Regions from separate parts of the Streptomyces sp. NPDC053427 genome, predicted to be linked through region 2. Evidence: riboswitches for the same ligand, from Rfam matches in the RefSeq annotation. Region 2 holds a riboswitch; the other holds the start of a gene.
What was found. A riboswitch is a leader RNA that binds a small molecule or an ion and turns the genes downstream of it on or off. The one in region 2 is predicted to bind glycine.
Positions count from the first base shown of each region.

Region 1 (15,092 bases), on a different contig from region 2:
AACTCGTGCGGATAGCGGTTGTAGTGCTCCGGGCTCAGGCCCACCAGCTCCAGCAGCCGCTGCACCTCCTTCTTCACGCCGCCCTCGGGTTCGATCCCCTGGAGGCGGAAGGGGGTGGAGACGATGCCGCCGATGGTGTGCCGCGGGTTCAGCGAACCGTACGGGTCCTGGAAGATCATCTGGACGTCGCGGCGCATCGGACGCAGCTTGCCCGGGGACAGATGCGTGATGTCCTTGCCCTGGAACTCGATGGAGCCGCCGGTCGGCTCGTCGAGCCGGGTGATCAGCCGGCCCATCGTCGACTTGCCGCAGCCGGACTCGCCGACGACACCGAGCGTTTCCCCGGGCCGCACGTCGAAGTCGATGCCGTCGACCGCCTGCACGGCCCCGACCTGGCGCTTGAGCAGGCCCTTGGTGATCGGGAAGTGACGGACCAGGCCGCGGACGCGCAGCAGGGGCTCGGCCTCCGACGACGTCTCCGCCGGGGGCTCCGTCTCCTTCTGGCGCGGGATCTTCTTGTTCTGCTCGTCAGTCGTCTCGGTCACAGCTTCGGCGCAATCTCTTCGGTCCAGATACGCTCCCGCTCCTCCGGCGCCATGTGGCAGGCGGAGAAGTGCCCGCCGTCGACCTGGCGCAGTTCGGGGCGCACCGTGCGGGTGAGGTTGTCCTTGGGGACGTCCGCGTACGGGCAACGGGGGTTGAAGGCACAGCCGGACGGCACGTTGATCAGGCTGGGCGGCGAGCCCTTGACGGGGATCAGCCGCTCGGTCTGGTCGCGGTCGATCCGCGGCATGGAGCCCAGCAGGCCCCAGGTGTACGGGTGCTGGGGCGCGGAGAAGACCTTGTCCGCGGGGCCCCGCTCCACACACCGGCCGCCGTACATCACCAGCAGGTCGTCGGCCAGCTCGGCCACCACGCCCAGGTCGTGGGTGATGATGACGACCGCCGAGCCGAACTCCTTCTGCAGATCGCGGATCAGATCCAGGATCTGCGCCTGGACGGTGACGTCCAGGGCGGTGGTCGGCTCGTCGGCGATCAGCAGCTCGGGGTTGTTGACCAGCGCCATGGCGATCATGGCGCGCTGGCGCATACCGCCGGAGAACTGGTGCGGATGGTCGTCCACCCGCTTGTCCGGCTGCGGGATGCCGACCCGGTCGAGCATCTCGATCGCCCGCTTGCGCGCGGTCTTCTTGTCGACGTCGTTGTGGACGCGGTAGGCCTCCACGATCTGCTTGCCGACCGAGTAGAAGGGGTGCAGCGCGGAGAGCGGATCCTGGAAGATCATCGCCATCTGGCGGCCGCGCAGCCGGCGCACCTCGTCCGGATCGGCGCCGACCAGTTCCTTGCCGTCCAGCCAGATCTCGCCGGACATCGTCACCTTGCTGCGCTGCTGGCGCGAGGCCCGGTGCAGGCCCATGACGGCGAGCGAGGTCACGGACTTGCCGGACCCGGACTCGCCGACGATGCCGAGCGTCTTGCCCTTCTCCAGGCTGAAGGTCAGCCCGTCGACGGACTTCACCAGGCCGTCGTCGGTGGGGAAGTGCACCTTGAGGTCCCGCACTTCGAGGAAGGCGGAGGACTTCTGGGGGGTGTCGGCGGCGGGCTCGGCCTTGGGCTCGGTCACGGCCGTGGCGGCGGCCTTCTGGGCCGTGGCGGCCTTGGCGGCCTTCTCGGCTTTGGCGTCCGGCTCGGTCGCGGCCTCTTGCGGCTCGGCCTTCTGCGGCTCGGCCTTCTGGGGCTCGGCCGCGGCCTTCTCGGCCTTGGCGACCGGCTCGGTCTCAGCCGTCCCGGCAGCTTCCGCCGCCGCGGTCCTGTCCTCGGAGGAGTCGGTCACGAGAGCCTCACCCGCGGGTCGACGGCGGCGTACAGAACGTCCACCACCAGGTTGCATATGACGATGAAGAACGCGGCGAGCAGGGTGACGCCGAGAATGTTCGGGAGGTCGTTGGCGTTGATCGCCTCCACCGCGAAGGCGCCGACTCCCTTGAGCGAGAAGACCTGCTCGGTGATCAGCGCGCCGCCGAGCAGCAGGCCCAGGTCCATGCCGAAGACGGTGATGATCGGGGTGAGCGCGGCCCGCAGGCCGTGCCGTACGACGACCTTGCGCTCCCGCAGGCCCTTGGCGCGGGCGGTGCGGATGTAGTCCTCGCTGAGCGTCTCGAGCATGCCCGCTCTGGTGAGCCGGGCGTAGAGCGCGGAGTAGAGGAAGGCCAGGGTCACCCAGGGCAGGACCAGGGTCCGGGCCCACAGGAACGGATCCTCCATCAGCGGTACGTAATCGCTGCGTTCGAAGATCGGCCACTGGTAGGTGAACAGGGCCAGCGCCAGGGCGCCGGTGAAGAACATGGGGAGCGAGACCCCGGCCAGCGCGACGGTCATGGCCAGCCGGTCGAAGACCGAGCCGGGGCGCAGCGCGGAGAGCACACCGGTGGCGACACCGGAGACGACCCACAGCACGGCCGCGCCGGCGGCCAGTGACAGCGTCACCGGGAGCCGGGACTGGATCTCCGGCCACACCTCGATATGCGTCTTGAAGGAGTAACCGAAGCACGGCACATGGCACTTGGCCGCGTCCGGACCGAATTTGTAGTCGACGCCGACGAAAATGCCCTTGAGGAAATCCCAGTACTGCTCGTACACGGGCTTGTCCAGGCCGAGATTCTTCTTCACCGCGGCGATGTCCGCGGCCGTGGGGGCCTTTCCGATGTACTGCTGGGCAAGCTGGTCGGTGCTCTGCCCGGCCATTTTCGGCAGCAGAAAGAAAATGCCGAACGTGACCGCGCTGACGATCAGCAGCAGGATCACTGCGCTGATCAACCTGCGGATGATGTACGAGAACACGGGGATGCGGCGTCGGCGCCGCGGGCCGGCCGGAACCGGCCCGCGGACACCAATGCCTTCACCTGCCTTCCAGGGCTGCTACTTCTTGACGCCGATGTTGAGGTAGTCGTACTCGCCGCTGAAGGCCGAGGTGGACACAAGGTTGGTCGCCTTGGGCGAGCGGTACATCAGGACCTTGAAGTAGGTGATCGGGACGATCGCCGCCTGCTCCATCGCCTTCTTGTCGATCGCCGCGTAGGCCTTCTCGCGAGCGGCCTTGTCGGTGTTGGCGATGGCGCTGTTGAGCAGGTCGTTGATCTCCGGGTCGTCCAACTCCGAGAGGTTGGTGTTACCGGACTGGCTGATCGCCTTGCCGTTGAGGATCTGCTGCAGGTAGCCGTAGCCGGTCGGGAAGTCCGAGCCCCACTGCATCATGATCAGGCCGACGTTGTTCTTCTTGTTGAACTTGGGCACGCCCGCGTAGTCCGAGAAGTACTTGCTCGTCGGGTAGCTCTGGATCTTGGCGGTGATGCCGATCTTCTTGAGCGACTCGATGACCGAGGTCGCGCCGTCCACCTCGTCCTGGCGGTCGTTGCGCGCCAGGATGGTGGTGTTGATCTTGCCGGCGCCGCACTTGTCCCAGTGCTTCTTGGCCTCGGTCAGGTCGAGCTTGTCGCCCTTGGCGTACTTCTGCGGGTACAGGTCGTACTTCTGGTAGCCGTCGATGTCGGTCGGCAGGACCGTGGAGGCGATCTGGCCGCGTATCGGGCCGCCGATCGAGGTCTGTACGGCCCTCTTGTCGATCGCGTACTCGACGGCCTTACGGCACTCGATGTTGTCGAACGGCTTCACCTTGGTGTTGATCGCCGTGTAGACGAGACGCTGACCGAGCGCGTTGTCGGTGTTCGCCTTCTCCTGCGGGTCCGTCACGAGCTGGGCCTGCGTCTGGCCGTCGACGCCGCGCCCGGCCAGGTCGACGTGGGTGTTGCCGGACTTGAGGTCCTTGTCGATGGTCGACTGGGCGACCTTCAGCTTCAGGACGATCTTGTCGGGCAGCTGCTTGCGCAGCGGGTCGGTCTTGGCGGACCACTTCGGGTTGCGCACGAGGGTGAGCTGCTTGCCCTCCTCGTAGCTGTCGAACTTGTACGAGCCGGAGGAGATCACGGACTTGGTGTAGTCCGCGCCCTTGTCCTTGGCCTGCGGCACCGGCGCGGTCTGCGGGGCGCTGACCAGGTAGTCGAACTCGGCGAACGGCTTCTGGAGGTGGAAGACGATCGTGTTGTCGTCGGGCGTCTCGATGGACTTCAGGCCGGCCTTGCTCTTGTCCTTGTACGGACCCTTGTAGCCGCCGTCGTTGTCCTTGAGGAACTGCTGGAAGTAGTTCGGGCCCAGCGAGAGCGTGTCACGCGCGAAGTTGCTGCGCTCGACCGCGTACTTGACGTCCTGCGCGGTGATCTTGGTGCCGTCTTCGTACTGCAGGCCCTTGCGGATCTTGTACGTCCAGGTCTTGCCGCCGTCGGTGGCCTTGCCCATCGACTCGGCGAGGTCCGGGACCAGCTCGTTGCCCTTCTTGCCGGGGCCCGGCTTGAAGGTGGTGAGCGGGCGCGCGTAGAGCCTGCTGAAGTTGTAGATGAAGGCGTAGTACGTGTTGCCCGGGTCGAACGACTCGGGGGCGTCGCTCATCGCATAGTTGACCGTGCCGCCCTTCTCGTTCGAGGCGTTGACGATCCCGGTGGTGGCGGCGTTCGCCTTGCTGTCGCCGCTGTCGGAGCCCTTGCCGCTGCAGCCGGCCAGCAGCAGGCCGGCACTGGTGATGGCCGCGATAGCCGCGACCGGAACTGACCTTCGCATCGTGGTCGGTATCCCCTTCGTTCGTCGAAATGCAGAACTTCGAAATGCAGGTGAGGCGTCTGGGCGGATGGCCGGCGGAAGTCAGCGGCTGCGCGGGTCCAGTGCGTCCCTCAGGCCGTCACCGAGCAGGTTGAACGCCAGCACGGTGACGAAGATCGCGAGGCCGGGGACGATCATGTACTGGGGGTCGACCTCGTAGTACTTGACCGCCTGGTTGAGCATGCCGCCCCAGGACGCCTGGGGCGGCTGGATGCCGACGCCCAGGAAGCTCAGCGCCGCCTCGAAGAGGATGTTGGAGGGGATCAGCAGCGTCGAGTAGACGATGATCGGCCCCACCAGGTTGGGCAGCAGTTCACGGAAGAGGATGAACGGCCCGCGGGCACCCATGCCGCGGGCGGCGTCCACGAATTCGCGCTCCCGCAGCGACAGGGTCTGCGCCCGCACGATCCGTCCCATGTACGGCCAGTTGAAGAAGCCGATCACGAAGATCAGGACGGAGATGTGCAGCGGCAGGCCCTCCAGGCCGAACGCGCCGCCCTGGAGGGAGGCGGAGATCGCGATGGCGAAGAGCAGCAGCGGGAAGGCGAGGAAGACGTCCATCATGCGGCTGATGAAGGCGTCCACCCGGCCGCGGTAGAAGCCGGCGACCACGCCGAGGACGGTGCCGATGGCGACGGACAGCAGCGTCGCGCCGAAGGCCACGATCAGCGAGACCCAGGAGCCCTCGATGATGCGGGCGAGCAGGTCCCGGCCGAACTTGGGGTCCACGCCCAGGGGGTGATCGCCGCTCATGCCGCCGAAGTCGCCCTTGGGCAGCGTGGTGTTGGGGTCGATCAGGTTCTGGTTGGGGCTGTCCGGGTCGAGGCCGAGCAGGGACTGGATCGGGCGGGAGAGCGCGGCGAGCACGACGAGCAGGATGACAACGATGGCGCCCGCCACCGCGACCTTGTCGCGCTTGAAGCGCAGCAGCGCGATCTGGCCGAGCGAGCGCCCCTCGATGCGCTTGCTCTCCACGCCTTGCAGCACCGCTTCCGGCTGCGCCTCAGCAGCCGCCCCGGTGGTCTCGATCGGTGCGGTCACGGTGCCTTTGACCCCTCTCGGCCGACGGTGGTCGGCCCACGCCCGCCGCGGTAGCGGCCTTGGTTCACATCACTGGTGCAACGGCCGCGATGGGGCGGCCGTGCAGGTCGATCGGGCATCGCGGAAGTGCGTCCGTGGAAGTGCGGAGGATGCGCGCGACGCCGGTTGGGATGGTCGGTCGTACAAAGAACCGAAGCTCTCTGTTGCCGGAGTCTTCATCCGATTCGCGATCACTCACCAGTCCTGACGGTGAATGGATGCGCAACTGTGATGTGGCTCGCGGGGTTCCGTTATACGGACGGCAGTAGTGGCTGAGCGGGGCGCAGGTCCGCGAGAAAGGGGCTCAACCGCGGGGCACACGGGGCCAATTCACCCCAAGATCGACGCCTGGTGGCGGCGTTCGGTGCTGACGTGGGCGTCAGTAGGGGCGCGGGTAGCCGTAACCGTAGGTGGCGGGGGCGGGCGGCTGTCCCGGCGCCCGGCCGTAGCCGTCGCGGTCGAAGAAGGGCCGGGTGGAGGCGCGCATCCACATGGCGACGGGGTCGTATTCGTCGTTCATCGCGACCGTCGAAACGGGCAGACCGTCCGGAACGGCACCGATCGACTGCTGGACCATCAGCCGCACCGAGTCCACGGCCGGCTGCCCGGCGTCGTACAGATCCAGCCCGATCGCCAGATAAGGGGCACCCAGGGCGGGTTGCACCCAGGCCCGGCGCAACGACCGCACAGCGGGCGTCCGGTGGGCATTCTGGGCGAGCAGGGCATAGAACTGCGGGATGTCGATGACCGGTTCGGAGATCCGCAGCGGCCCGGCCGGCAGCCGGTCGAGGCCGCCGGCGATGCGGCGCAGATCGAGCCAGGGGATGCCGACGCCGCCGCCGGGGGCGTGCGGGTTCAGCCACAGACCCCAGCGGTCGGGGAAGAGCGAGGCGGCGATCTCCACGCCGGTGACGAGTTCGTGGTCGCGGTTCCAGCCGGAGGCGGCGAGTTCGGCGGCGGAGGTCACGCAGGGCGCGTAGCCCAGGCCCTCGACCTCCATGTTCCCGTACTGCGCGTCGGGCATCCCGGCACGGCCCTGCCACAGGAGCATCCAGACCTGACCGGCGGCGAGCGCGTGCAACAGCGCCTCGTAGGCGTCGTAGCGGCCGGGCGAGACCTGCTGCAGCATCTGCTCGACCTGGTCGGCCGCCGCCGCTCCCTGATGCGCACCCGCGCTCACGTGGATCGTCCCTTCTCATCGGCGGGGCGCGTGGGGGTGCGCCCGCCTGTCATGCCACCAGCTTACGAGTGGTCCCGGGAGAAGAAGGGTCGCACGCGCTCCAGCAGCCAGTCGGCGACCGGGTCGCCTTGTGCGATGTCGAGCATCACCAGTTGCACGGGCCAGGGCACCGGCACCGCGCCGAGCGCACGTCCGAGGGCATCGAGCACCGCATCGCGGGCGGTGCCGTCCTGCAGCGCGGAGGCGGCGGCCTCGACCTGCACACCGACGAACAGCGCGGGCGTGTCGCCCTCGACGCTGGCCAGGGCACGCCGGGCAGTCAGGACAATTCCGGCAGCGGAGAACTCCAGTCCGGCCGCGGCCAGGAAGTCCACCGGCTCGTCCTGCCAGTCCGGTTCGAAGAGCCGCACCCGGCCGCCGCTCGGCAGACCGGCGTCCGCCTCGCCGCGTCCCGCCCGGCACAGTTGGGCCACCGCGGGCGGCGGCAGCGGGACGCCGATGGTGCCGTCCGGATTGACCGCGATCCCCAGCGTCGGCGGCAGCCCCCGGGCGAACTCCTGGGCCGGGGCGACGGTGAAGGACATATGGGACCCGACCACCTTCATGAACTCCTGCTCGGAGCTGAAGACCGGGACATAGGCCGCGCCCTCGATCTCGACCGTGGGCAGGTCCAGCCCGCGGGCGCCCGGTCCCGCGCTCTCCGGGCCGCCGCCGTTGGGCAGCGGCACCCACAACCGGCTGCGGCCCAGGACCTCCACTATCCGGCCGCCCGCACCCGGGTGCCCGACCGCGGCCCCGAGGACCTCCTCGAGCTCGTTCGCGGGCCAGGACAGCTGCGGTATCCCCTGGTCCGGGAAGTCCCCGTACGCCGGACCGCCGCCCTGCTCAGGGAAGTTCCCCTGCACCGAAAAGTTCCCCTGCTCCGGAAATGTCATCTGCATCCACCCGTTCCGAACCGCGCCTTCTGGCCAACGACCCTAAACGAGAAACCCGGTGGTGGAGCGTGCGGGGCGGCCGCCCGCCCGGACGTCCAAAGGCGAGCCGGTCGCTCAGCCGAAGCCGACCGTCTCCAGCGCGCTCGCCGTCCGCCGGTCCAGCAGCACCACCGAGCCGAAGCCCGCGGGCGGCCGCCCCGATGCGGCGGCGCCGACCAGCCGGCCCACCGCGCCCCGGTGCCGCGCGAAGGCGTACCCCGACACCCCCCGCCCGCGCGACTCCTGCCCGGACAGCGCCACCTGGGGCGACACGTCCAGCAGCACCAGATGCGCCCCGCCGCCCCGGCGCCGGGCCGACCGCGCGATCCAGCGGCGCACCCAGGCGAGCGTGCCGCAGTCGTGCACCACCACGCTGTCGCCGGAGCGAAGCGCCCGGCGCAGCCCGAGATAGTGCGCGGCCCGCACCAGCGGGCGGTAGATCCCGTACGGCAGCCGGCGCAGCCTGCCGCGCTCCCAGCGCTCGCGGACGTCCTGCGAATCGATGCGGTGCACCGCGGCGCCGCGCGCGTCCAGCACCGGCACGATGCGGTGCATCAGGGTGCTCTTGCCGCTGCCCGGCAGGCCGGAGACCACCACCAGGTCGCCGGCCGGGAAGCGCAGCTCGGCGGGCCGGTGGCCCGCGCCCCGCAGGTCCACGACGGCGGCGCTGCGGCCGGGCCGTACGACGCCGTGCGGTGCGGGCGTGGGGCGGCGCCCGGCCGCCGGCGGTCCTTGGGGAGCGTCCCCCGGCTGCGGGGGAGCAACCCCTGACGTCGTCGCGAATGCGGCTTCACTGTGCACCGTGATCGCCCCTCCCGGTCCGGTTCGGTGCCGGTTCGGCCCCGTTCCCACCTCGCAGAGTGTCAAGAAACGGTAATGCCCATCAAGGCGAATGCCGGATCCGTCCAGCTCGCGAGCCGGGTGACGGCCACCCCTCCTCGAACGGGCGATCCCGTGCAATGATGTCGGCGCCACGTGCGCATCTCTGCTCACTCGGGCACAGCCAACTGCATACCGGCCGCTTGAATCCGCGCGGGAGAGTCCCCGGCCGCCACGGCGGGGCGCCGAAGGAGCAAGTCCTCCCTTGAATCTCTCAGGCCCCTATACCGCGCGGGCGAGGCAGATCTGAAAAGCGAGCCGCAGCCCGGCTGAAGGGGCGGCTCCACCCAAGGTGCAAACCGGGTCCGTTCGCGGGATCCCGGTGAACCTCTCAGGTTCCGATGACAGATGGGGAGACCGTCTTGTCACCCATGCCTGGGAGCCCAGAACCATGACTGATGCCCCCCGCCGCACCGCGCTGGATGCCACCCACCGCGCGCTCGGCGCGACCATGACCGACTTCGCCGGCTGGGACATGCCGCTGCGCTACGGCAGCGAGCGCGACGAACACGTCGCCGTCCGCACCCGCGCCGGCCTCTTCGACCTCTCCCACATGGGCGAGATCACGGTCACCGGCCCGCAGGCCGCCGACCTCCTCGACTACGCGCTGGTGGGCAACATCGGCGGCGTCAGCACCGGCCGCGCCCGCTACACCATGATCTGCGACGACCGGGGCGGCATCCTCGACGACCTGATCGTCTACCGCCTCCAGGACCAGGAGTACATGGTCGTCGCCAACGCCTCCAACGCCCAGGTGGTGCTGGACGCGCTGACCGAGCGGCGGGCGGGCTTCGACGCCTCGGTGCGCGACGACCGGGACGCCTACGCCCTGCTCGCGGTGCAGGGGCCGGAGTCCCCGGGCATCCTGAAGCGGCTGACGGATGCGGATCTGGACGGCCTCAAGTACTACGCGGGCCTGCCCGGCACGGTCGCCGGTGTCCAGGCGCTGATCGCCCGTACCGGCTACACCGGCGAGGACGGCTTCGAGCTGTTCGTCCGGCCCGCGGACGCGGTCGCCCTCTGGGAGGCGCTCACCGAGGCCGGCAAGGACTCCGGGCTGGTCCCGTGCGGGCTGTCCTGCCGCGACACGCTGCGCCTGGAGGCGGGCATGCCGCTGTACGGGCACGAGCTGACCACCGCCACCACGCCGTTCGACGCGGGCCTGGGCCGGGTCGTGAAGTTCGAGAAGACCACCAACGACGGTGACTTCGTGGGCCGGGCCGCGCTGGCCGCGGCCGCCGAGCGCGCCGAGACCACTCCGCCGCGCAAGCTGGTCGGGCTGATCGCCGAGGGCCGCCGGGTGCCGCGCGCCGGCTTCCAGGTCGTCGCGTCCGACGGCACGGTCATCGGCGAGGTGACGTCCGGGGCGCCCTCCCCCACCCTGGGCAAGCCGCTCGCCATCGCGTACGTGGATGCCGCGTACGCCACGCCCGGCACCGAGGGTGTCGCCGTGGACATCCGTGGAACCCATGAGCCGTACGAGGTCGTGGCGCTGCCCTTCTACAAGCGCCAGAAGTAGCCGTTCACCGGCGCCTGAAGCAACGGTTCACCGCGGGAATGGCACGCGCTGCCGTCTCACTGTGCAAGACCGCTTTCACGATCACCCCTTCGCGTACAGGAGAATCGAGCCATGAGCAACCCCCAGCAGCTGCGCTACAGCAAGGAGCACGAGTGGCTGTCGGCCGCCGAGGACGGCGTGTCGACGGTCGGCATCACGGAGCACGCCGCCAACGCGCTCGGCGATGTCGTGTACGTGGAGCTTCCTGCGGTCGGTGCCACGGTCACGGCGGGCGAGTCCTGCGGTGAGCTGGAGTCGACCAAGTCGGTCAGCGACCTCTACGCGCCCGTGGACGGCGAGATCGTGGAGGTCAACGAGGACGTCTCCGGCGACCCTTCGCTGGTGAACTCCGCCCCGTTCGAGGGTGGTTGGCTGTTCAAGGTGAAGATCACCGGCGAACCGGACGACCTGCTCTCGGCCGACGAGTACGCCGCGTTCATCACCGGCTGACGCCTCCCGGTCCGCCCCCGTGCGGAGGCCTCCCGGACTCCGTTCGGGGGACCCCCTCGCGCCGCTCCCTGACCCCTCCAGGAAAGACTCATGTCGCTTCTCAACAGCTCCCTCCATGAGCTCGACCCCGATGTCGCCGCCGCCGTCGACGCCGAGCTCCACCGCCAGCAGTCCACCCTCGAGATGATCGCGTCGGAGAACTTCGCTCCGGTCGCCGTCATGGAGGCCCAGGGCTCCGTCCTCACCAACAAGTACGCCGAGGGCTACCCCGGCCGCCGCTACTACGGCGGCTGCGAGCACGTCGACGTCGTCGAGCAGATCGCCATCGACCGCATCAAGGCGCTCTTCGGCGCCGAGGCCGCCAACGTCCAGCCGCACTCCGGTGCGCAGGCCAACGCCGCCGCCATGTTCGCCCTCATCAAGCCGGGCGACACCATCCTGGGTCTCAACCTCGCCCACGGCGGGCACCTGACCCACGGCATGAAGATCAACTTCAGCGGCAAGCTCTACAACGTCGTCCCCTACCACGTCGACGAGAAGACCAACCTGGTCGACATGGAAGAGGTCGAGCGCCTCGCCAAGGAGCACCGCCCGAAGCTGATCGTGGCCGGCTGGTCCGCCTACCCGCGTCAGCTGGACTTCGCCGCCTTCCGCCGTATCGCCGACGAGGTCGGCGCGTACCTGATGGTGGACATGGCGCACTTCGCCGGTCTGGTGGCCGCGGGCCTGCACCCCTCCCCCGTGCCGCACGCCCACGTCGTGACCACCACCACGCACAAGACCCTGGGCGGCCCCCGCGGCGGCGTCATCCTCTCCACCCAGGAACTCGCCAAGAAGATCAACTCGGCGGTCTTCCCGGGTCAGCAGGGCGGCCCGCTGGAGCACGTCATCGCGGCGAAGGCGGTCTCCTTCAAGGTCGCGGCGACCGAGGAGTTCAAGGAGCGCCAGCGGCGGACCCTCGAGGGCGCCCGGATCCTGGCCGAGCGCCTGATCCAGCCGGACGTCACCGAGGTCGGCGTCTCCGTCCTCTCCGGCGGCACGGACGTCCACCTGGTCCTGGTCGACCTGCGCAACAGCGAGCTGGACGGCCAGCAGGCCGAGGACCGCCTCCACGAGGTCGGCATCACGGTCAACCGCAACGCCATCCCGAACGACCCCCGCCCCCCGATGGTCACCTCCGGCCTGCGCATCGGCACGCCGGCGCTGGCCACCCGCGGCTTCACCGCCGAGGACTTCCGCGAGGTCGCCGACATCATCGCCGAGGCGCTCAAGCCGTCCTACGACACCGAGGCGCTCAAGGCCCGCGTCACGGCGCTGGCGGACAAGCACCCGCTGTACCCGTCCCTGTGACGCGGTTCACGTCGTACCGCGCTTTTTCCGCGATGTGACGCGATTCACCACATAAGGAACCGGCCGTGAGCCCGGGGCCGCACACCTGCCCCGGACTCGCGGCCGGTCCGTGCCCGCACGGGCGCGCACCGTCGTCGCCCCCGGCGTCGGTCACCCGGCGTTGTCCCCGGCGACGGCCATCCGACGATGCCCGTCCATGGGCCTGGGCCGCCGTCCGGGTTACGCTCGAAAATCGGCGCAGAAACGTACCTGCTGCCGTCTGGGCTCCACCCCCGCCCCACCGCTCCACGTCCACCACGAGCAGACAAGGGAGTCCGCCACCGTGGCCATCTCCGTCTTCGATCTCTTCTCCATCGGCATCGGCCCCTCCAGCTCCCACACCGTCGGCCCGATGCGTGCCGCCCGCATGTTCGTCGGCCGGCTCAAGAAGGACGGTCTGCTCGCCCAGACGAGCGCGGTGCGCGCGGAGCTCTTCGGGTCCCTCGGCGCCACCGGCCACGGCCACGGCACCCCCAAGGCCGTCCTGCTGGGCCTGGAGGGCCACTCCCCCCGCACCGTCGACGTCGAGACCGCCGACGACGAGGTGGAGCGCATCCGCACCAGCGGCCGGCTGCGCCTGCTCGGCGCCGAGATCGGCGCCACCCACGAGATCGACTTCGACGAGAGCCGCGAGCTGATCCTGCACCGCCGCCGCTCCCTGCCGTACCACGCCAACGGCATGACCCTCTTCGCCTACGACGCGAGCGGCGCCCCGCTGCTGGAGAAGACCTACTACTCGGTCGGCGGCGGCTTCGTCGTCGACGAGGACGCGGTGGGCGAGGACCGCATCAAGCTCGACGACACCGTGCTCACGCACCCCTTCCGCACCGGCGACGAGCTGCTGCGCCTCTCGCGCGAGACCGGCCTGTCCATCGCCTCCCTGATGCTGGAGAACGAGAAGGCCTGGCGCACCGAGGAGGAGATCCACGAGGGCCTGCTCGAGATATGGCGCGTCATGCAGGGCTGCGTGGCCCGCGGCATGTCCCGCGAGGGGATCCTGCCGGGCGGCCTCAAGGTCCGCCGCCGCGCCGCCAACGCCGCCCGCGCCCTGCGCTCCGAAGGCAACGACGCCGCCCACGCCATGGAGTGGACCACGCTCTACGCGATGGCCGTCAACGAGGAGAACGCGGCCGGCGGCCGGGTGGTGACCGCTCCCACCAACGGCGCGGCCGGCATCATCCCCGCCGTGCTGCACTACTACGTCAACTTCGTCCCGGGCGCCGACGAGGAGGGCGTGGTCCGCTTCCTGCTCGCCGCCGGGGCCATCGGCATGCTCTTCAAGGAGAACGCCTCCATCTCCGGAGCCGAGGTCGGCTGCCAGGGCGAGGTCGGCTCGGCCTGCTCCATGGCGGCGGGCGGTCTGGCGGAGGTCCTGGGCGGCTCCCCCGAGCAGGTCGAGAACGCCGCCGAGATCGGCATGGAGCACAACCTCGGCCTGACCTGCGACCCGGTCGGCGGCCTCGTCCAGATCCCCTGCATCGAGCGCAACGGCATGGCCGCCGTCAAGGCCGTCACCGCCGCCCGGATGGCGCTGCGCGGCGACGGCCGCCACCACGTCTCCCTCGACAAGGTCATCAAGACCATGAAGGAGACCGGCGCCGACATGAGCGTCAAGTACAAGGAGACGGCACGCGGCGGGCTCGCCGTCAACATCATCGAGTGCTGATCGAACTCGCCCTGACCTGGGAGGTCTTGCGTTTCGGAGCGTTCACGACGCGTTGTCGTTGATCGCTCCGGGGCTCCGCAATTGCTCCCCAAGGAGGGCTGGTTCTCCCCAGCCGCTCCCCAGGAAACGCGCTGAAACGGCCCCGCCCTGCGTCGCGACGCTTGTCCGATGCGGGGCTAGGTCGGCTGACGCAATCCCTGCCTTGCGATGTCGTACCGGCGACACAAAGGGCCTGCGCTGATCTCGCGGCTCCTGTGCCACTCAGCCGGATTCGAACCCACAGCTGCTGAGCCGTAGACCATTGCCTCAAGATCCACGATCCGTGACTTCCCGCCGCCCCGCAGTAGGTGCTCGGTACGACCGAATACGACCTGGGCTCTCCAAGGTTGCATCCTCCCGGATTCGTCCTCCTCTTCCAGCCACTGACCTGCAGGAACGCCGCTGCCTGGGTCTTCACCGTTCAACGTGCAGTCGAATGCGGCAGTAAGAGGAGTGTTGCCCGCCAGCGACGTCGCCGTCAGTGTCGGTCCCGTGTGACAGGATCTCCGCCGTGAGCAATGAGCAAGTCGTGAGTCAACAGCCCCTCCGTGTAGCAGGCCTCTTCGCCGGCGTGGGCGGGCTTGAGCTTGGCCTGAAACAAGCAGGGCTGGAGACTGCCCTGCTTTGTGAGGTCTGGGAGCCGGCCAAGGCTGTTCTCACCAAGCAGTTCCCTGACGTCCCTCTCGATCCTGATGTCCAACATCTCAAGGCCCTGCCTGGTGACGTGGACGTCGTAACTGCAGGGTTCCCGTGTCAGGACCTCTCCCAGGCTGGCCGCACCGCTGGCATCGCGGGAGAGCAGTCTGGTCTCGTTTCTCATGTCTTCCGTCTGCTCCAGAAGCACCACCCGCGCTGGCTTGTACTGGAGAACGTGCGGAACATGCTGGTGCTCGACAAGGGCAAGGCGATGCTTCACCTCGTCCAGGAGCTCGAAGCTCTGGGCTACCGGTGGGCCTACCGACTCGTGGACTCCCGATTCACTGGCGTACCTCAGCGCCGTCAGCGCGTCCTCTTCGTAGCGAGCCTCACCGAAGACCCTCGTGATGTCCTCCTCTCCAAGGATGCTGGCGATCCGGACGAGAGCGAGCGAGCCACCGACGCTCACGGCTTCTACTGGACTGAGGGCCTCCGCGGTCTGGGATGGGCGCGAGACGCAGTCCCGACGGT
Region 1 covers NZ_JBITYA010000012.1:46,320-61,411, reverse strand. Annotated here, with positions in the region: gene ACIGWZ_RS30290 (ABC transporter ATP-binding protein) at 1-512, opposite strand, end outside; gene ACIGWZ_RS30285 (ABC transporter ATP-binding protein) at 542-1,624, opposite strand; gene ACIGWZ_RS30280 (ABC transporter permease) at 1,831-2,841, opposite strand; gene ACIGWZ_RS30275 (ABC transporter substrate-binding protein) at 2,920-4,671, opposite strand; gene ACIGWZ_RS30270 (ABC transporter permease) at 4,753-5,751, opposite strand; gene ACIGWZ_RS30265 (enhanced serine sensitivity protein SseB C-terminal domain-containing protein) at 6,170-6,970, opposite strand; gene ACIGWZ_RS30260 (enhanced serine sensitivity protein SseB) at 7,033-7,905, opposite strand; gene ACIGWZ_RS30255 (AAA family ATPase) at 8,020-8,751, opposite strand; glycine riboswitch at 8,968-9,063, shown strand; gene gcvT (glycine cleavage system aminomethyltransferase GcvT) at 9,215-10,342, shown strand; gene gcvH (glycine cleavage system protein GcvH) at 10,454-10,831, shown strand; gene glyA (serine hydroxymethyltransferase) at 10,922-12,181, shown strand; gene ACIGWZ_RS30235 (L-serine ammonia-lyase) at 12,504-13,886, shown strand; gene ACIGWZ_RS30230 (DNA cytosine methyltransferase) at 14,437-15,092, shown strand, end outside.
Region 1: it holds a riboswitch for glycine, as region 2 does, so the genes downstream of both, gcvT (glycine cleavage system aminomethyltransferase GcvT) here and gcvP (aminomethyl-transferring glycine dehydrogenase) in region 2, are expected to answer to the same signal.

Region 2 (15,092 bases):
TCCGCACCTGCCCGGCTTCACCGTGTCTCCGAAGTGAGAGGCGACCCACCATGCCGCTGCACCTCCCCCCTGCCCCTGCGCCCGCCCTGCGCAGCGTTCTCGCCGCCCTCGGCTCGCCCACCGCCGTCCGCGAGGCCCCGACCTCCGCCCTGCGCGCCCATCAAGGCCCGCTCAGCCCCGACCGTCCGCTGCCTGTGCACGTCTGGGACGACGTCAGCCGTGCGGGCGGCCCGCCGCTCACCCGGCTGGCGGGCTGGCGCTTCCTCGTCCGCAGCGGGGAGCGCGCCGTGGCGGCCGCCGAGGCGATGCTCACCGCCGACGGCTGGACGTTCTCGCATTTCTGCGGCGGCCCGTACGTGGGCGCGACCGAGCAGGCCCTCCAGCAGGCGGAGCCGCTGGCCACGCCGTACCAGCCTCGGCTGCTGTCCGTACCGGAGCTGTACATGCTCACGCTGTGGCTGCATCACGACATCGCCTCGGACGGCACCACCGGCCTGCCCGCCCCCAGTGACCTGCTGGTACCCCTGGCGCCCGCCCCGCCCGGCATCGCCCCGCACCACCCGCAGCGCGTCGCCGATCTGCTCCCCCGGCTCACCCTGCGCATCGGCCCCGGCCCGCTGCTCGACTCCCCGGCCGCCTGACGGCGTACGCCGTCGCCCGACCCTGCGCCCCGCGCCCCTTCCGGACGCGGGGCGCAGCGCTGCGCTCACCCGGGCGGTCCAGTGGACCGGAAATACTCCCAACCCCCTTGAGGCCGAAAGCAATTGAACCGCCCGCACGGGTGATGCGTCCCTATCCAGTGAGTACTACTGCGGCGAAATCCCTGCGGAAACCCGTCCGTGGGGCAACACTGGGACCAACCGATGGAAACGGGGGAGCGGCCATGACCACCTCATCGAGCCGCACGACGACGTTCACACCGCAGCGAAAGACAACTTCCATGTGTCAGCACCAACCTCCATGCCCGTCCGCAGACTCCAGCGACCGGGAAGCCGCGCATCCCGTGGCGCACCACCCCGAGCAGGGTTGGAGCCTGCTGTGCAACGGCGTCCTGCTCTTCGAGGACACCGGTGAGCTGCTGCCGGACGGGCAGGTCATCGCCCCGCACCGGCCGCAGGCCGAACGGGTTGCCAGCGTGGCCTGACCGTCAGCGCCTGGCAGTACAACAGGGCCCCCGGCAGAACTGCCGAGGGCCCTTGATGTTGTACGGACGCTCCGTAGGGATGGATCAGACGTCGTACTCGTCCAGCGGCGGGCAGGAGCAGACGAGGTTACGGTCGCCGAAGGCACCGTCGATGCGGCGCACCGGCGGCCAGTACTTCTCCGCGGCCACGACACCGGCCGGGAAGGCGGCCTCTTCGCGGCTGTAGGGGTGCGACCAGTCGCCGGTCACCGCGCCCGCGGTGTGCGGGGCGTTGCGCAGCGGGTTGTCGTCCTTGTCCCACTCCCCCGAGCCGACCTTCTCGATCTCCGCGCGGATGGCGATCATCGCGTCGCAGAACCGGTCGATTTCGCCCAGGTCCTCGCTCTCGGTCGGCTCGATCATCAGCGTGCCGGCCACCGGGAAGGACATCGTCGGCGCGTGGAAGCCGTAGTCAATCAGCCGCTTGGCGACGTCGTCGATGCTCACGCCGGTCGCCTTGGTCAGCGGCCGGACGTCGATGATGCACTCGTGGGCCACCAGGCCGCCGGGGCCGGTGTAGAGCACCGGGTAGTGCGGCTCCAGGCGCTTGGCGATGTAGTTGGCGCTCAGGACCGCAACCTGGGTGGCGCGCTTGAGGCCCTCGCCGCCCATCAGCCGGACGTACGCCCAGGAGATCGGCAGGATGCCGGCCGAGCCCCAGGGGGCCGCGGAGATCGGCCCGACGCCCGTCTCGGGGCCCGCGGTGGGCTGCAGCGGGTGGTTGGGCAGGTAGGGCGCCAGGTGGGCGCGGACGCCGACCGGGCCGACACCGGGGCCGCCGCCGCCGTGCGGGATGCAGAAGGTCTTGTGCAGGTTCAGGTGCGAGACATCGCCGCCGAACTTGCCGGGCTCGGCGAGGCCGACCAGCGCGTTGAGGTTGGCGCCGTCGACGTAGACCTGGCCGCCGGCGTCGTGCACGGCCGCGCAGATCTGGGTGATGTGCTCCTCGAACACGCCGTGGGTCGAGGGGTAGGTGACCATCAGGACCGCGAGCTCGTCCCGGTGCTTCTCGATCTTGGCGTGCAGATCGTCGGCGTCGACCTCGCCGTCCTCGCCGGTCTTGACGACGACGACCTTCATCCCGGCCATCACGGCGCTGGCGGCGTTGGTGCCGTGCGCCGAGGACGGGATCAGGCAGACGGTGCGCTGCTCGTCGCCGTTGGCGCGGTGGTAGGCGCGGACGGCCAGCAGACCCGCGAGCTCGCCCTGGGATCCGGCGTTCGGCTGGATGGAGACCTTGTCGTAGCCGGTGACCGTGGCGAGCCGCTCCTCCAGCTCCTGGATCAGCGTCAGATAGCCCTGCGCCTGGTCGGCGGGCGCGAACGGGTGCAGCTGGCCGAACTCGGACCAGGTGACCGGCTCCATCTCGGTGGTGGCGTTCAGCTTCATCGTGCAGGAGCCGAGCGGGATCATGCCGCGGTCCAGCGCGTAGTCCTTGTCCGCCAGCGTGCGCAGGTAGCGCAGCATCGCGGTCTCGGAACGGTGCTGGTGGAAGACCGGGTGCGTGAGGTAGTCGACCTCGCGCAGCAGACCCTGCGGCAACGTTTCGGCAGCGACGGCGTCCAGCTGCTCGACGTCGCCCTGCACCCCGAAGGCACCCCAGACACCGGCCAGCTGCGCGCGCCCGGTGGTCTCGTCGCAGGCGATACCGACCAGGTCCGCGTCGACCTGTCGGAGGTTGACGCCCGCCTCGCGGGCCGCGGCGACGACCTCGGCGGCCCGGCCCGGCACCCGCGCGGTAAGCGTGTCGAAGTACGCGTCGTGGACGATCTCCACTCCGCCCGCGCGCAGGCCCTCGGCCAGAACGGTGGCGTAGCGGTGGGTGCGCCGCGCGATGGTCTGCAGGCCCTCGGGGCCGTGGTAGACCGCGTACATTCCGGCCATCACCGCAAGCAGCACCTGCGCGGTGCAGATGTTGCTGGTGGCCTTCTCGCGGCGGATGTGCTGCTCACGGGTCTGCAGCGCGAGGCGGTAGGCCTTGTGGCCGTCGGCGTCGACCGAGACGCCCACCAGGCGGCCGGGCAGGCTGCGGGCGAACTTCTCCCGCACGGCCATGAAGCCCGCGTGCGGCCCGCCGAAGCCCATCGGGACGCCGAAGCGCTGGGTGGTGCCGACGGCGATGTCGGCGCCGAGCTCGCCGGGCGAGGTCAGCAGCGTCAGCGCGAGCAGGTCGGCGGCGACGGTGACGACCGCGCCCAGCTCCTGGGCCTGCGCTATCACGGCGCGCGGATCGCGCACCGCGCCGGAGGCACCCGGGTACTGCAGCAGCACACCGAAGACGCCGCGCTCGGCGATCTCGGCGGGAATGCCCTCGCTCAGGTCCGCGACGACGACCTCGACGCCGGTCGGCTCGGCGCGGGTCTGGATCACCGCAATGGTCTGCGGCAGACAGTCCGCGTCGATCAGGAAGACGCCCTCCTTGACCTTGCCTATGCGGCGGGAGAGCGCCATCGCCTCGGCCGCCGCGGTGCCCTCGTCCAGCAGGGAGGCACCGGAGGTGGGCAGTCCGGTCAGGTCGGCGACCATGGTCTGGAAGTTGAGCAGCGCCTCGAGGCGGCCCTGCGAGATCTCCGGCTGGTAGGGCGTGTACGCCGTGTACCAGGCCGGGTTCTCCATGACGTTGCGCAGGATCACCGGCGGGGTGAACGTGCCGTAGTAGCCAAGGCCGATCATGGACGACAGGACCTGGTTACGGTCCGCGAGGCCGCGCAGTTCCTTGAGGACCTCGGCCTCGGTACGGGCCTGCGGCAGGCCGAGCGCCTCCGCGCTCTTGATCACGTCGGGTACGGCGGTGGCGGTGAGCTCGTCCAGCGATCCGAAGCCGACCTGCGCGAGCATCTTCGCCTGCGCCTCGTGGTCGGGGCCGATGTGCCGGCGCTCGAAGGGCGTACCGCGCTCCAGCTCGGTCAAGGAGATGCGATTGGTGGTCATCTGCGGGGGCCTCCTGGTCACTGCGACCTACGAGGGGCACCACGGCGCGGGTGCCCGGACGGCCTCCCCCTCTGTCATCTCAACCTGAGAGCTTCACCGGGTCCGCAGGCTGCGGCCCGGCTTTCACCGTCGGTGAGGAGGGGTCCCGGCACTGTGCCTTCCGCGGCCCGCCCTGCTTTCCAGAGTGACCTCGTCCATGCGGTACGGGATGCCTGAGAGATTCCGGGGAGGATTTGCTCCTTCGGCGCCCCCGCCGCGAACGGCAAGGGACTCTCCCGCATGGGGTCAGCGGCCAAACGTCAGCCTACCAGCGCACCTCTCGAGGGAACCTTCGAGTGGCCGGGGCATGAAATGTGCCGTTTGGTAGTTGTCACAGGGCAGCTGCGACCACAAGGAGGGGCTGTGCACACCGATATCGATCCCCGGAGCCTGATCGGCCGCAAAGCGTTCGACCGGAACGGCACCAAGATCGGGACCATTGATGAGGTATATCTCGATGATGCGACCGGCGAACCCGAATGGGCGGCCGTGCGTACCGGCCTCTTCAGCCGGGACGCGTTCGTCCCCCTGGAGCCCAGCGAGCTCGTCGACGAGGGGCTGCGTATCCCCTACGACCGCAAGTTGATCAAGGACGCCCCGGACTTCGGGGTGGGCCGCCATCTCTCTCCCGAGCAGGAACTCCAGCTCTACCACCACTACCGGCTGGATATCTCCTCCCCGACCTCCGACCCCGCCCCTCCCCCGGGCGACAAGGACTTCGGCCGGATCGCCGGATCGGAGGACTGACCGGCCCCGGGCTCCCCGCCCACCAGCGGCAACGGCTCCCCCGGCCGCAGCGCCGGGTCATCGACGGCAAAGGTCCGCACCCTTCCCGGTGCGGACCACGGCTGTTCGAAACGTACGGTCACTCTCCCCACCCCACTGCCCTGCACCCATCCGGCGCCGTATGCGTCGTGCACCACGTCCAGCCCCGGATGCCAGCGGCGCGGCCGCTCCTCCTCCGCCTCCGGCTCACCCGCCCCGTCCGCCGCCGGCTCCGCCGCCCTGGCCGCCGTCTCCTCGGCCTCCCGCTCCGTCGCCAGCTGCGCGAACAGATCCTCCTGCGTGAAGTCGGCCAGCCCGCTCACCCCCACCCCCAGCAGCCGCACCCCGCCCGTGGTGTCCACCGTCTCCAGCAGCCGCGCCACCGCCTCCCGTACGACCGCGGGATCGTCCGTCGGCCCGCGCAGCGTCTCCGACCTGGTCAGCGTCGAGAAGTCGTAGTTACGGACCTTGATCACCACCGTGCGACCGGACCGCCCGGCCTCCCGCAGCCGCTGCACACAGCGCTCGGCCAGCCGCACCAGCTCGGCCCGCACCCGCGTCCGGTCGGTGAGATCGACCTCGAAGGTGTCCTCGACCGAGATGGATTTCGCATCCCGCTCGGCCACCACCGGGCGGTCGTCCCGGCCCAGCGCCATCGCATACAGCCCCGCGCCGTGCGACTTGCCCAGCAGCCGCACCAGCTCGTCCTCACCGGCCTCCGCGGTCTCCGCGACGGTATGGATCCCGGCCCGGCGCAGCGCCTCGGCCGTCGCCGGCCCCACCCCGGGCAGCGTCCGCACCGGCATCGGCCCCAGCAGCTCCCGTTCCGTGCCGGGCTCGATCACCATCAGGCCGTCGGGCTTCGCCGCCTCGGACGCGATCTTCGCCAGCATCTTGGCGCCCGCGAGCCCCACCGAGCCCGTCAGCCCCGTGGCCGCCCGGATGTCCCGCCGCAGCCGCTCCCCCACGGCCCGTACGGCGGACACCTCGGCCGCCACCCCGCCCGCCTCCAGGTCCACGAACGCCTCGTCCAGGCTCAGCGGCTCCACCAGCGGCGACAGCGCATGCAGCAGCTCCATCACGGTGTCACTCACCTGGCGGTACAGCTGGAACCGCGGACTGAGGTAAGCCGCGTTGGGGCACAGCCGGCGCGCCTGGGCGGTCGGCATGGCCGAGCGGATACCGAAGACCCGCGCTTCGTACGACGCCGTGGCGACCACCCCGCGCGGCCCGATCCCGCCGACGATCACGGGCTTTCCGCGCAGGCTCGGCTTGGCCGCCTGCTCGGCGGAGGCATAGAACGCATCCATGTCCAGATGCAGAATCGTCGGCGCGGGTCTCACATGACCGATCCTCCCGCACACCACTGACAATCGGCCCGCTGCCGGGCCGGGGGCCGCGTTCGGAGGCTCAGCCGGCCCGGTTGCGCCGCCGCGCCAGCTCGTCGCGCGGGTTCTTGCCGACCAGCGTCTCGCCGGTGTCCAGCCGCTCCCCGTGCAGCTCGGAGAGCGCGCCCTCCACGTCCCGGAGCACCACGCCCACCGCGATCCCGAAAACGCCCTGGCCGCCCTGGAGCAGATCGACGACCTGGTCGGGCGACGTGCACTCGTAGACCGTGGCCCCGTCGCTCATCAGCGTCATACGGGTCAGGTCGTCCAGCCCGCGCGAACGCAGATGCTGGACGGCGGTGCGGATGTTCTGCAGCGACACCCCGGTGTCCAGCAGCCTCTTGACGATCTTCAGGACGACGACGTCCCGGAAGTTGTAGAGCCGCTGGGTGCCGGAACCGTAGGCGGGGCGGACGCTCGGCTCCACCAGGCCCGTGCGCGCCCAGTAGTCGAGCTGCCGGTAGGTGATCCCCGCCGCCGCACAAGCCGTCGGACCGCGGTAGCCGATGGTCCCCGTCGCGCAGTCCCCCGACACCGCGGCGGGCTGTGCCGGTGCGCGGTTCATTGCTGCATTCGGGTGGAGCGGCAACGCCCCTTCCGCCGCCGTACCGTCACCGGTGATTGCCACGCCGCCCTCCGTCCTCCACGTCCCGGACGGGACCTGCCTTATCGACGGTATGCAGTCACTCGGGGTGCGTCAACGATCGCCGCGCTCGCCACGCCGAGTGATAATCACCCTACGAGTGGTTTCTCGTGACCTCGCGCGGGGAACGGCTAATAAGTTTGGCCGGAATCAGATGCTTCCGGCTGATGGCGTCACTGGCTGCTGCTGCCGAAGTCCTCGGGCGAGATCTGATCGAGGAACTCGCGGAACTTCTCCACCTCGTCCTCCTGCTCGTCCGGGATCGCAATGCCCGCGTCGTCCAGCACACCGTCGGTGCCGAAGATCGGCGTCCCGGTGCGCAGCGCCAGCGCTATGGCGTCCGACGGACGCGCGCTGACCTCGACGCCGCTGGCAAAGACCAGTTCGGCATAGAACACTCCCTCGCGCAGATCCGTGATGCGGACCTGCGTCAGCTCCTGGCCCACCGCTTCCAGCACGTCCTTGAAAAGGTCATGCGTCAGCGGCCTGGCAGGGACCATGCCCTGCTGGGCAAAGGCGATGGCGGTGGCCTCCCCTGGCCCGATCCAAATGGGCAAGTAGCGATCGCCTCCCACCTCCCGCAGGAGCACGATCGGTTGGCTGGAAGGCATTTCCACCCGGACACCCACGACGTCGAGCTCGTTCACACAGCAACCCTAGGACGTGCCCGGCAGGTTTGGGTAGTCGGGCAGTCATTTGCTCACGTGAGGCGGACCTTGAGTGCGCTCTGCACCAATGCCGCATGGAGGCGTACCGACAGCGTTGCCAGCTCCCTGGCGGTGGCCTCCGCATGGGCCCTGGTCTGCGGATTTCGGTGCCGGCGGAGGGGCGCCACGACCTGCTCCACCAGGCCCGCCTCCCGCTCGGCGGCCGCCTTGACGGCCCGCAGATGCCGCGGTTCGAGCCCAAAACGCCCCAGCTCGGCGACCAGTTTCGCGACCGTGACGGCCTCGCTGTCGTAGCCGCCGTCGGCATCCGGGACGACGAGCCCGTACGACTCCCAGTCGGCGAGCGCCGCCTCGTCCACCTCGGCGGCGGCCAGCAGCTCGGCCCGGCCGACCCGGGCGGCCGCCGGACGGTCCTCACCAGGCTCGCGCATGCCCGGAACCAGGTCCCGCGAGGAAGTGGCCTGGGCCGGCAGCTGCACCTGCTCACCGCGCTCCAGGGCGTCCAGATGCTCCCGAATGACTTTCAGTGGCAGATAGTGGTCCCGCTGCATCCGCAGGACGCCCGCCAGCCGCTCGACGTCGGCCGCGGTGAATTTGCGGTACCCGGAAGGCGTGCGCGTCGGCTCGACCAGCCCCTCGGCCTCCAGAAAACGGATCTTGGAGATGGTGACCTCGGGAAATTCCTCGCGCAGCAAAGTGAGCACCGTACCGATGCTCACCGGCTTGCCGTCCGAGGAGGCGGCGCCGGAGGACCCGGCACCGCCCGTCGGTGAGTGGCGCATATGCCTTCCCTGGCCGGTCAGATTCCGGCGCCTCGCTGGCTCGCGTAGAAGACCAGGCGGAACTTGCCGATCTGGACCTCGTCGCCGTTGGAGAGCGCGACCGAATCGATCCGCTCGCGGTTGACGTACGTGCCGTTCAGGCTGCCGACGTCGGCGACCGTGAAGCGCCCGTCCGGGCCGCGACGGAACTCCACATGGCGGCGCGAGACCGTCACATCGTCGAGGAAGATGTCGCCCTGCGGATGCCGGCCCGCCGTCGTCAGCTCGCCGTCCAGAAGGAAGCGGCTGCCGGAATTCGGCCCCCGGCGGACGACCAGCAGCGCCGAACCCATCGGAAGGGCGTCGACGGCCGCCTGGGCCTCGGGCGACAGGGACGGCATCTGGGTCTGGCCCGTCGCCTCCGCGTCATAGGCCTCGATCCCCGAGATGGAGATGGTCGAGGTCGTCTCGGACGCGCGCTCGGGCTGTGCACCCGGGCGCAGCGGCGCACCACAGTTGGAGCAGAACCGGCTCGCCTCGGCGTTCCGGTGCCCACACCTCGTACAAACCGGCACGGCCGACCCTCCACCCGTGGATGAGGCTGATGGTTCCTGGGAACCTATGCGGGCGGCACCGGAGGGGTCAACAGAACCCGCGCCGTACCCCCCGGACGGACCGCTGACCTCATCACGGAAGAGCGGACGGTCCTCGCCCGCACCGCTCTCATCGGCCCGGCCCGCGGCACGATGCCGCGCCGAGCCGCTGCCGCCCTCCTGGCGGGCGCTCTTGCCGAACAGCTTTCCAAACAACTTCACGGGCGATTCCCCTTGAACGAAACAGACCCGCCCGTGGGGCAGGACGAACCCTCGATGCACACACCGGCCGATCCGGACATCCTGTGAACGTCCGTGGCCTGCAGACAGTTTCCACCACACACCACAATCACGGTGCGCCGACCCCCCGCTACCTCATGCCCTCCCCGGGCCATGGACATACGTGGACACCTCACTGCGAAGACGACCGAGCGTAGTCAGGCCGCTTCGCCTCTCGCAAGGCATTCACAATGATCTTCTCTTGCCGGGTCACAGACACCTTGGCCTGCTCCTTTTCCAAAGTCTGAACCACCCCGCCGGGGATGTTCAGCGCCGGCTCCAGGTCCTCCGGCTTGCCGATGACCTTGAAGCGGTAAGGCTGTGTAACCCGCTTGCCGTCGATCTCCACGCCGCCGCTGACATCCGAGAGATAGGTGTTGGCGACGACCCGTACGTCATTGACCTGAATGGCCTCGGCGCCGGCCGCTCGCAGCTCCTGGATGGTGTCCAGCAGCTTGTCCGCCTCGACGGAGTGCGTCGGGTCGGCGATGGTCAGGTTGATGCCGGGCCCTTGCGCCGCGACGGTCCCGGCCAGCACGCCCAGCTGCTGTTCCTTCTCCACGGTCTGCTTACGGGCCTCCTCGGCCTGGTCCGAGCTGTTCTCCAGCTCCGTCTTCTGCCCTTCCAGGCGCCGCTGCTCGTCCGTCAACCGCTGGGAGCGATTGTCCAGTTCATCCAGAATGCGCACCAGGTCCTCCTGACGCGCACCCCGCAGCGCACTGCTGTCACTCGTGGAACGTACCTGAATCGCCAGGCCGAGGCCGAGAATGAACAGGAGCAACGCAACGATCAGTTGAGCCCGGGTCAGCCGAGGCGGCCACAGGCTCGCGGCGAGCCGCTGCCGACCGTTCTGCGGCTTCCCCGCGCCCCCATCTTCCCCTCCTGGGGCAGGGGCGGCGGCGTCTGCCGGTTTGTCGCCGTTCTGCTGCGCGTCGTCCGGTTTACGCCCTTCCGTCCCCTCATCGGCCGCCTTGGGAGCGGGCCGGCTCTCGGGAGGCATCGGCCGCCGGTCGGCGGGGCTGCGGTCCTGCTGCGGCTCCGGCTTCTTCTCCGGCTCGGGGGTCTCGTCCGTTGCCATCCGCCTCACGCCCTGAAAACGTGCCGGCGAATCGCGGCAGCGTTGGAGAAGATCCGGATGCCCAGCACCACGACGACACCGGTGGAGAGCTGGGCGCCGACGCCCAACTTGTCACCGAGGAAGACGATCAGCGCGGCGACCACGACGTTCGACAGGAAGGAGACGACGAAGACCTTGTCGTCGAAAATGCCGTCCAGCATCGCGCGCAGACCGCCGAACACGGCGTCCAGCGCCGCGACGACAGCAATCGGCAAGTAGGGCTCGACCACCGTCGGCACCACGGGTCGGACCACAAGCCCGACCACGACTCCCACAATGAGGCCCAGTACGGCGATCACGATGTGCCCTTCCCTGTGTCGGCGCCGTCCGCTCTGGCGGCACCGGCCTGCGGCTTTGCGGTACGTACGGTCAAACTGGGCGCGGGCGGCAGCATGACCTCGCTCTCGGCGGAAATCCTGGTACGCACGCCGTAGTTCTCCTGCAGGACGTGCAGATACTGACCGTCGGCGCTGTCCTGGAACGCGGTGCTCAGCCGCTGCCCGTCCCCCACCGCCAGCACCGTATAAGGCGGCACCAGTGGCTTGTTGTCGACCAGTATGGCGTCTCCCGCGGCCCTGATCGCCGAGAGTGACGTAAGCCGCTGCCCATTGACGGAGATGGCCTCCGCTCCGGACTCCCACAGGCCGTTGACGACGCGTTGCATGTCCCTGTCGCGTACCCGCCCGGTGTCGGAGAAACCACTGCTCTCGCGTGGCCCTCCCCCACTGGACTCCGCATCCTTGGCGTCGTCCACCACCAGTTTCACGCCAGGCCCGGTCACTTGGGTCGAACCGGACAACAGCGCCAGCAGCTCGGCCTTGTCACCGCCGTGCTTCTTCAGCGCCTCGCGCTGCATCCTGCTGACCGCGTCCCGGGTCGCGTCCACCCGCTTCTGCTGCTTGTCCGCCTCGCCGGTGCCCTTCTGGATGCGATGGATGAGCTCTTCGCGTTCCTTGGCCAGCGTCGGTGCCGATACCCGCGCCTGGGCGGCACCCACCGTGACGACCACCGCTGCCAGCACCAGTCCGGCCGCGAGGCCCAACTTCGCCCGCAGGGTGCGCGGCAGACCGCGTACGCCCGCGGCGGACTTCCGCGCGGCGGCCTCCGCGTACCCGTCGTCGAGGCTGTGATCCATCACATTGGTCAGCAGCGACATCGACGCATCGGGGCGCGCAGCGGGCTTGCTGGGAGTGCTCCGATCGGGGCGCTGCTGCGACATGCCGCACATCGTCGCACGTCGCCCGCGCAGTCTCCCAATGGCCCCACCGGCGTGCCCGATCGCGGGCACGCCGGTGGGTCGGGCTCAGCGTCCGGCGCTGTCCACCACGGACGCCCACTCGTCCAACAGCTGCTGAGCGGAGGCGTCGTCCGGCCCCTCCGCCCACAGGTGCGTGACCGCCTCGGCCGGATCGGGCAGCACCAGCACCCAGCGGCCGTCCGCCTCCACGACCCTCACACCGTCGGTGGTGTCCACGTCCCGGTCGCCGGCCGCCTCGACCACATGCCGCATGACCAGGCCCTTGACCGCCCACGGCGTGGCGAGGTCGCGGCGCAGCACATGCGCCCGCGGGATCCGCGCGTCGATCTGGCTGAGCGAGATCTGGGTACGGGCCACCAGGCCGATCAGCGTGACGAATGCGGCCGCGCCGTCGAAGACGGCGCTGAACTCCGGAATGATGAAGCCGCCCATGCCGTCCCCGCCGAAGACCGTGCCCTCCATCCGGGCCACCCGGGCCAGATCGTCGGGCGAGGTCGTCGTCCACTCCACCTGCGTCCCGTGGTACGCCGCCACCTGCTCGGCGATACGGGTCGTGGTCACCGGCAGTGCCACCCGCCCGCTGCGCCGCTCGGCCGCCACCAGATCCAGCATGACCAGCAGCGCGCGGTCGTCCTCGATGATCCGCCCGCGCTCGTCCACCAGGGAAAGCCGCTCGCCCACGGGATCGAAGCGCACGCCGAACGCGGCCCGCGCCGACGCCACGATCTCGCCGAGCCGGACGAGACCGGAACGCCTGGCATCGGGCGTTTCGGTCGGCCGGGACTCGTCGAGACCGGGATTGATCGTCAGCGAGTCGACGCCGAGCCGGCCCAGCAGACTGGGCAGGACCAGCCCGGCGCTGCCGTTCGAGGCGTCCACGACGACCTTCAGCCCGGAGTCGGCGACGCCCGTGGTGTCCACCGCCCGTAGGACGGAGCCGGTGTAGGAGTCGAAGACGCTCGCCGGGAAACGCAGATCGCCGATCTCACCGGGGAAGGCGCGGCGGTACTCCTGACGGGCATAGACCCGGTCGAGCTTGCGCTGCCCGGCCTGCGAGAGATCGGCCCCGCGCTCGTCGAAGAACATGATGTCGACGGAATCCGGCACCCCGGGCGTCGTACGGACCATGATGCCGCCCGCGCTGCCCCGGGCCGTCTGCTGACGGGCGACCGGCAGCGGTACGTTCTCGAGATCCCTCACATCAATGGCGCTGGCCTGCAGCGCGGAGATCACCGCGCGCTTGAGCGCCCGCGCGCCACGCGAGTGGTCGCGCGCGGTCGTCACCGTGGAGCCCTTCTTCAGCGTGGTGGCGTACGCGCCTGCGAGCCGTACGGCAAGCTCCGGGGTGATCTCGACGTTGAGGATGCCGGAAACCCCACGCGCGCCGAACAGATGAGCCTGACCGCGGGATTCCCAGATCACCGAGGTATTGACGAACGCGCCGGCCTCGATCGTCTTGAACGGATAGACCCGCACATTCCCCTGGACGATCGACTCCTCGCCGATGAGGCATTCATCGCCGATGACCGCGCCGTCCTCGATCCGTGCGGCCCGCATGATGTCGGTGTTCTTGCCGATCACACAGCCGCGCAGATTGCTGTGCTGCCCGATGTAGACGTTGTCGTGCACCACCGCCCGGTGCAAGAACGCCCCGCTCTTGACCACCACGTTGGATCCGACGACGGTGTGCTCACGGAGTTCCACGCCGGCCTCGATCTTGGCGTAGTCACCGATATACAGCGGACCGCGCAGCACCGCGTCCGGGTGTACTTCGGCGCCCTCGGCGACCCACACCCCGGGCGAGATCTCGAAGCCGTCGATTTCGACGTCGACCTTGCCCTCGAGCACATCGGCCTGGGCCTTCACATAACTCTCGTGGGTGCCGACGTCCTCCCAGTAGCCCTCGGCGACATAGCCGTAGATCGGCTTGCCGTCCTTCATGAGCTGCGGGAAGACATCACCGGACCAGTCCACCGAAACGTCGGGCTCGAAGTAGTCGAAGACCTCCGGTTCCATGACGTAGATACCGGTGTTGACGGTGTCCGAGAACACCTGACCCCAGGTGGGCTTTTCCAGGAAACGCTCGACCTTGCCGGCCTCGTCGACGATGGTGATGCCGAACTCCAGCGGGTTCGGCACCCGCGTGAGGCAGACCGTTACCAGGGCGCCCTTTTCCTTGTGGAAACGGATCAGGTCGGTCAGGTCGAAGTCGGTGAGAGCGTCACCCGAGATGACGAGGAATGCGTCGTCCTTGAGGGCTTCCTCCGCGTTCTTCACGCTGCCCGCGGTGCCCAGCGGCTTTTCCTCGTTGGCGTACGTGAGCTCCATTCCGAGCTCTTCCCCGTCGCCGAAATAGTTTTTGACGAGCGAGGCAAGGAATTGAACGGTTACGACGGTCTCGGTGAGACCATGCCGTTTCAGCAGCCTCAGCACATGCTCCATGATCGGCCTATTGACCACAGGCAGCAGCGGCTTGGGCATGCTTGACGTCATGGGGCGAAGGCGTGTGCCCTCACCGCCCGCCATCACAACGGCCTTCATGTCGGAAGCGTCCTCCTCTAAGAGACGACGGTCTTGCCGACTTCACCTGTCCAGATCGCCCACTGTTCTTGTACTCACGTACGGGCGCCGGGCCTTGGCACAATCTGCCGGTTCGGCGAGCTCAGTCGGCCGTGGCGTCCGCCCTGATCAGCCGACGGACCTGGACCACGTAGAGGATCCCTGCCCACCAATAGAGCGCCGTACCCCAACCCGCGAACGCCCATCCGAAAATAGCAGCGAGCGTGTGAAGCCAGCCGTTCCCGACACTCAGCAGGAGCAGCGGGAAGGCATACATCAAGTTGAACGTAGCCGCTTTGCCCAGGAAGTTCACCTGGGGAGGGCCATACCCGTGACGGCCCAGGAATCCGACCGCGATCAGCAGCATCAGTTCGCGTGCCAGCAACGCCGCGGTGAGCCAGATCGGCAGGATCTCGCGCCAGGTCAGCCCGACGAGGGTGGACAGGATGTAGAGGCGGTCGGCCGCGGGGTCGAGGATCCGGCCAAGACTGCTGATCTGGTTCCAACGCCGGGCGAGCTTGCCGTCCAGATAATCGCTGACGCCGCTCAGCGCGAGGACCAGCAAAGCCCAGCGATCGGCAGCGCTCGGACCGTCGAATGCCGGCCACAGGATCAGCCACAGGAACACCGGCACGCCGACCAGGCGCGCCATGCTCAGAATATTCGGGATGGTGAGGACGCGGTCCGTTTGGACCTGCGTCTCCTGGACCTCCACGCGGAAGCCTCCTGTGGGAAATGTGCCGACGATACCCCTGACCTTACCTGGCCCGTCGGCCACGCCACGCCGGGGGTCCCGGGCCCAGGAAAACGCGAAAAAGCCCCGTCGGGAACGGGGTTCCCAACGGGGCTTTCTCTTAAATTTTGTTCGGCGGCGTCCTACTCTCCCACAGGGTCCCCCCTGCAGTACC
Region 2 covers NZ_JBITYA010000015.1:247,966-263,057, forward strand. Annotated here, with positions in the region: gene ACIGWZ_RS35240 (hypothetical protein) at 51-641, shown strand; gene ACIGWZ_RS35245 (DUF5999 family protein) at 941-1,144, shown strand; gene gcvP (aminomethyl-transferring glycine dehydrogenase) at 1,229-4,114, opposite strand; glycine riboswitch at 4,304-4,402, opposite strand; gene ACIGWZ_RS35255 (PRC-barrel domain-containing protein) at 4,517-4,900, shown strand; gene ACIGWZ_RS35260 (DNA polymerase IV) at 4,810-6,261, opposite strand; gene ACIGWZ_RS35265 (MerR family transcriptional regulator) at 6,329-6,934, opposite strand; gene ACIGWZ_RS35270 (bifunctional nuclease family protein) at 7,123-7,596, opposite strand; gene ACIGWZ_RS35275 (MerR family transcriptional regulator) at 7,650-8,399, opposite strand; gene ACIGWZ_RS35280 (FHA domain-containing protein) at 8,417-9,265, opposite strand; gene ACIGWZ_RS35285 (DUF881 domain-containing protein) at 9,384-10,328, opposite strand; gene ACIGWZ_RS35290 (small basic family protein) at 10,334-10,666, opposite strand; gene ACIGWZ_RS35295 (DUF881 domain-containing protein) at 10,663-11,595, opposite strand; gene ACIGWZ_RS35300 (sugar phosphate nucleotidyltransferase) at 11,671-14,166, opposite strand; gene ACIGWZ_RS35305 (CDP-alcohol phosphatidyltransferase family protein) at 14,288-14,899, opposite strand; partial or broken rRNA gene rrf (5S ribosomal RNA) at 15,048-15,092, opposite strand, start outside.